Regions from separate parts of the Bacillus sp. NP247 genome, predicted to be linked through region 2. Evidence: riboswitches for the same ligand, from Rfam matches in the RefSeq annotation. Region 2 holds a riboswitch; the other holds the start of a gene.

Region 1 (3,217 bases), 250 kb from region 2:
ATCTTGTTTTGAAGATTTTTTTGAGAAAATCATTTGAACGAATAATAAAATAATTCCAGCGAATAAAAAGCGAATACCATTAAAAGTAAATGGACCAACGAAAGACATAGCATTTTGAACGACAACAAACGTAGCTCCCCAAATAAAAGAGACAAATAATAAAGCAAGAGGAGCAATCCAATCTTTTTTCACACTCATACCCCCGTTAATTTTGTAAGATAGCTTTTCTAGCTAATTCATCAGCGACTTTATTTTGACTACTTGGAATCCACTTAATAAAAAAGAGATCGAAACTTTTTATATACTGCAGTGCTTCTTCTAGAAGCGGTGCAAACATTTTATTTTTTGCGTATTCTTTTTCAACAGCCCGCTCGACAAGTTGCGAATCTGTACGAAAAGAGACAATGTTATAATTATGCTCCATGCAATATTTTAATGCTGCAAGTAAAGCGTGGTATTCTGCTTCATGATTGGACATTGTCCCAAGGGGCAGTGATAATTGTACAGCTGGTTGAACCCCTTTAATAAACACTCCTGCACCAGAAGGACCAGGATTTCCTTTTGATGCACCATCAATATATACTTCAATCAAAATGAGAAACCTCCAAATTATAAGATTATCCCCTACTTATATGTTTCCTTGAAGTAGGGGATAGAGTACTTATCCCGCGTTAGCACCCGATTGGTGTGGCTAATAATCAGTGAGGATGAACACCCCCCACTGATTAAAGTTTCACTTTATCCAATTGTAATGCTATAACGACATGTAAATGTTTCATTCGCTTGTAACGATTGAATTCCTTTTTTTTCCTTAAAATCTTTTGCTGGATTTATTTCATCAGCAATCCCGTACCAAGGTTCAATACATAAGAAAGGTGCGTTCTCGCCTGGTGTCCATACACCGACAAATGGGAAGCCGTCAAATTCTACTTTTACAAATTTATTATGTTTATGAGAACGAATAGAGATTTCATTCGTATTCATATTTTCAAAAATAAGCGCATCATTTTTGAATAAATCGTATGTAAGTGGTAATTCATTCGTATTTTCAGCGATTAATTGCTTTTTACTTGAAAGGTAAGGTCCTTCTAATACGTTTGTTTCTAAGCGTTCAGAACCATTAAATGATAAATGATAATCTGTAAATGATTCGCCCTCTAATAAGGGGAAGTTGAAACCAGGGTGTGCTCCGATTGAGAAGAACATCTCTTTTGAAGTAGGATTATTTACTTCATATGTAACATGTATATTTTGTTCGTCTACTTCATAAGAAACGAGTAATTCAAATTCGTATGGGTATTTTTTTAATGTTTCTTCATTACCAGTAACAATATAAGTGATATTCGTTTCACTTTGTTCTTTTACAGAGAATGTAAGATCACGAGCAAAGCCGTGTTGTGTTAAAGAATATGGTTTACCATCTACGTAGTATGTATTATCTACTAATCGGCCGACAATTGGGAATAAAATTGGTGCGCGGCGTCCCCAATAAGTAGAATCGCCTTGCCATAAGTATTCAGTGTTATCTGCTTTTAAGCGAACGCTTTGTAATTCTGCACCTTTGTCAGAAATGGAAACGATCACTTTTTCATTTTGAATTGTTGCTGTCATGAAGTGAAACCTCCTAAATCTTTCATATGTTTTATCCAGTAGTAACTGTCCGTAAAAACCCGATTGGTGCGGGCTAATAATCAGTGGGGAATGGACAAAACTTCCGCTGATTAAAGTTTCACTTTATTATACGTTGTCTAAAAGAAAAAAGGTAGTAAATGATAGGAATCTATTGACGAAAGAGCGCCTATTGCGTAAAATATAATCTTGTTGCTTAAAAATGAATAACGTGGTTCGAAACCATCCCACGTAAAAAAACTAAGGAGATTTTGTCATGAATATAAGAACATTAGTCGGTAATGGTATTTTAGCGGCATTATATATTGCTGTTTCTATGCTTATTCAGCCATTTGGCTTTACGAGTGTACAGTTTCGTATTTCAGAGATGTTTAATCATCTCGTTGTATTCAATAAGAAAGCAATTTACGGGATTGTATTAGGTGTATTTTTAACGAATCTCTTTTTCTCACCTATGATCGCTTATGATTTAGTATTTGGAGTAGGGCAATCAATTCTTGCACTACTTGCAACTATTATTTCTATGCGCTTCATTAAAGGTGTTTGGGCTCGTATGATTTTTAATACAGTTATTTTTACAATTACAATGTTTATGATAGCAATTGAACTTCATCTTGCATTTGATCTGCCATTTTTATTGACATGGCTAACTTGTGCAGTTGGTGAATTTGTTGTAATGGCAATTGGTATGCCTGTAATGTACTGGATTAATAAGCGAGTGCAATTTGAAAGATTTATGTAATAAATGAAAGAGCCGTCCTTGTTTAGGATGGCTCTTTTTGTATGTGATTATATTGAATATAATGCTGTGACTCTTGATAAAATATAATAAAATAAAGTGAAACTTTAATCAGTGGGGGGGACCCCACTGATTATTAGTTGAACCAATCGGGCATTTACGGACAGTTGATCTTCCACCTAACTTCTTCGCTTTCGTTAAATTTTAAGGTGGGAGTCTTACTGACCGTTAATGCGGGATAAATATAAAAAGTCTTATAAAAGGGGAATCTAGTATGAAATATAAGATACATTGGTTGTATAAAACGAAGCGTGGTTTACAAACGGAATTAACAACAGATTATATGAACATAGAAGAAGTGCTTCAATTTGCGGAGGATTTTGAGAAAACAGGCAGGGTGAAAGAACTTTTATTTTACGATGAAATGGATGCAGAATGGTCATTAAAAGAAATGAAAAAACTGAGTAAGCAAGTGGAGGAAGATCTTCAAGAAATTCAAGTTTATTTTGATGGTGGCTATGATGTGCAGACGAAAGAAGCTGGGGTGGGCATATGTGTATACTACAAAAAAGGAAATACAAATTATCGAATTCGTCGCAATGCATACATAGAAGGCATATATGATAATAACGAAGCGGAGTATGCCGCATTATTATACGGGATGAATACACTCGAGGAATTAGGAATTAAGTATGAAGCAGTTACACTTCGTGGAGATTCTCAAGTTGTACTGCAACAACTAGCTGGTGAATGGCCTTGCTATGATGAGCATTTAAATCATTACTTAGATCAAATTGAACAAAAAGCGAAGCAAATGAAATTAAAGCTTGTTTGTGAACCGATATCTAG
Region 2 (3,217 bases):
GTGACCCGAGGCGTTTTACTTGTTCTGGATCCATACCAACGCCTGTATCTTTTATATACAATTGTATATGCTTATGGTCTGGAACTAATGTAAGAATAAGGTCACCACCTGTAGGCATAGCCTCAATACAGTTTTTAAAAATATTTAATAAGCATTGGTTCAGCTTTTGTCTTTCACCAGCTATAAAGAAAGATGTACTTTGTTTTATGTAATGTATACGAACATTTGTTAAATTGGCAAGAGGTGTAATTAAAGATAACGCATGAAGTAACTCATCCTCTACTTGTAATTGTTGTTCTTTTTCAATACTCGGTTTTGCAAAAGTTAAGTAATCTGTAAGAACATGATTTGCTTGTTCGATCCCATTAATGGCTATGTCGATATATAATTTTCGTTCCTTCTCAGAGCACGTATCTGACTGTAAAAGTTGCAAAAATCCTTTCGTTGAAGTTAAAGGATTACGAATTTCATGAGAGATGGAAGCTGCCATTTCGCCGATTAAATGAAATTTCTCAGCGTTCATAAGTTCATTTTGGAGACGAACTTGCATTTGTAATATGTGTAGTAAATATAAAATAAGGATCGTGCCAATCATCGTACATAGTTCGTACACAATGATATGTGGTATATAATCTGCATCATTTGTAACACTTGCAAGGAAAAATGGTATCCAACCAAATCCATAAGTAAGACTGTAAAAAATAGCAAGTGTTATTTTTATATGATTAGAACTTCGATTAAAAAATTTGTATGTTAATAGTAGAACAATAAATAGGAGAATAGAAGCGATAAAGGATGGAAACGCACCTATTCCTCCCAATAAAAAGCGATAAATGTTTAATACAGCTAAAATAGAACCACCAGCAATAGGCCCTCCCGTTAACGTACCGACAATTAATACGATATGTCGCATGTCGAACTGAAAACCATTATTTGTTTTTGCTGCAAAAGTGATACATAGTATGGTAGCGAGGCAACACAATACAATAAATATAACTGAATTTAATTTAGGAGATCGTTTCCCTTTCTGATTCCAAAATAAATGATATACGAGCATTGTAACGAGAATAGATAATATATTTAAAAAGAGGTAAATAATAAAGAGTTCCAGTGGGATGCCTCCTCTCTTCTAACATTAAATTAATCATACTATAAAATGAAAGAAATGAAATGCGAAATAGCGGAAAAATCAGAAATTTTTTATGGTAGTATACAATATGTTACAATAAGCTTTGTCAATGAAAGAAGAAATTCCATGCACTGCATGGGAGAGGTTCGCGAACTCCCTCTATAAAAAACTATGGAAACAACAATATCCTTAGGTATTGTTTTGTTTTTTTATTGTGACAGTTCAAGAACGTTCTTTCTTCTTATTCGTAATAGAGAAGGAGAATGAGTGAAATGAAAAAAGAAAAAGCAGTTGTTGTTTTTAGTGGTGGACAAGATAGTACAACATGTTTATTTTGGGCGATAGAGCAGTTCGCAGAAGTGGAAGCTGTAACGTTTAACTACAATCAACGTCATAAGTTAGAAATTGATTGTGCAGCAGAAATTGCGAAAGAGCTAGGTATTAAACATACGATACTAGATATGAGTCTATTAAATCAACTTGCTCCAAATGCGTTAACGAGAACGGATATGGAGATTACACATGAAGACGGTGAATTGCCATCGACATTTGTAGATGGACGAAATTTACTATTCTTATCATTTGCTGCTGTATTAGCAAAACAAGTTGGAGCACGTCATATTGTAACGGGTGTATGTGAAACTGATTTTAGTGGTTATCCAGATTGCCGTGACGTGTTTGTGAAATCGTTAAACGTTACATTAAATTTATCTATGGATTATCCGTTTGTCATTCATACGCCACTTATGTGGATTGATAAAGCGGAGACGTGGAAATTATCTGATGAACTTGGAGCATTCGAGTTTGTTAGAGAAAAAACATTAACATGTTATAACGGAATCATTGGTGATGGTTGCGGTGAATGTCCAGCATGTCAACTTCGTAAAGCAGGATTAGATACGTACTTACAAGAACGCGAAGGGGCGAACAACTAATGGATAATTTCTTTGGATTTCGCATCGTAGAAAATTTGCAAAAAATGGACGAGGATATTCAGCGTAAACAACTCAAATATCATAATAAAAGAGTAATGGTCAGCAAGGAATTTACATTTGATGCAGCACACCATTTACACTGTTATGAAGGGAAATGTAAAAACTTACATGGCCACACATATAAAGTCGTATTTGGAATTAGCGGATATGTGAATGAAATAGGCCTTGCAATTGACTTTGGAGATATAAAAGAGATTTGGAAAAATGAAATAGAAATTTATTTAGATCATCGTTATTTAAATGAAACATTACCAGCGATGAATACGACTGCTGAAAATATGGTCGTTTGGATTTATGAAAAGATGGCAGAAGCATTAACGAAAGATAATCGTGTGAACGAATATAAAGGAGCTCGTGTTGAATTCGTTCGTCTATTTGAGACGCCGACTAGTTATGCGGAAGTAAGACGGGAGTGGATGCTCGATGAGTAAAATCCCTGTCTTAGAAATATTCGGTCCGACTATTCAAGGAGAAGGTATGGTTGTCGGGCAAAAGACTATGTTTATTCGAACTGCTGGCTGTGACTATAGCTGTGCTTGGTGTGATTCTGCTTTTACGTGGGATGGATCAGCCAAAGATCAAATTAGACAAATGCCAGCGGAAGACATTTGGAATGAGCTTGTTGAAATTGGAGGAGAAAATTTCTCTCATGTTACGATTTCGGGTGGAAATCCTGTTTTATTGAAAAATATTGAGTCGCTTCTTTCTATATTAAAAGAGAATGGGATGCGAACGGCGATAGAAACACAAGGGAGTAAATGGCAGGATTGGTTACTTCAAATTGATGAGGTAACGATTTCGCCAAAACCACCAAGTTCAACAATGAAAACAGATTTTCAGATGTTAGATTCTGTAATTCAGAAACTAGCAGGAAAAGATATTAGTCTAAAAGTAGTAGTATTCGATGATCAAGATTTTGAATATGCAGTTAAGATGCACGAACGTTATCCAGATGTACCATTTTTCTTACAAGTAGGGAACGATGATACGAAAACAGTGGATGATGCAATGCTTATTAAAAAATTATTAGATAAGTATGAGTGGCTTATTGAAAAAGCTGTTAACTGTAAAGAGATGAATGACGCGAAAGTAT

Evidence for each region. A riboswitch is a leader RNA that binds a small molecule or an ion and turns the genes downstream of it on or off. The one in region 2 is predicted to bind preQ1.
Region 1: another riboswitch for preQ1. It lies ahead of KPL75_RS22110 (QueT transporter family protein); the one in region 2 lies ahead of queC (7-cyano-7-deazaguanine synthase QueC).

What each region holds. Positions count from the first base shown of each region.
Region 1 is NZ_CP076653.1:4,241,625-4,244,841, forward strand. Features, by position in the region: gene KPL75_RS22095 (DMT family transporter) at 1-192, opposite strand, end outside; gene KPL75_RS22100 (reverse transcriptase-like protein) at 206-592, opposite strand; gene KPL75_RS22105 (aldose 1-epimerase family protein) at 739-1,611, opposite strand; PreQ1 riboswitch class I at 1,835-1,879, shown strand; gene KPL75_RS22110 (QueT transporter family protein) at 1,886-2,371, shown strand; gene KPL75_RS22115 (ribonuclease H family protein) at 2,643-3,217, shown strand, end outside.
Region 2 is NZ_CP076653.1:3,992,353-3,995,569, forward strand. Features, by position in the region: gene KPL75_RS20785 (ATP-binding protein) at 1-1,057, opposite strand, end outside; PreQ1 riboswitch class I at 1,265-1,308, shown strand; gene queC (7-cyano-7-deazaguanine synthase QueC) at 1,402-2,064, shown strand; gene queD (6-carboxytetrahydropterin synthase QueD) at 2,064-2,555, shown strand; gene queE (7-carboxy-7-deazaguanine synthase QueE) at 2,548-3,217, shown strand, end outside.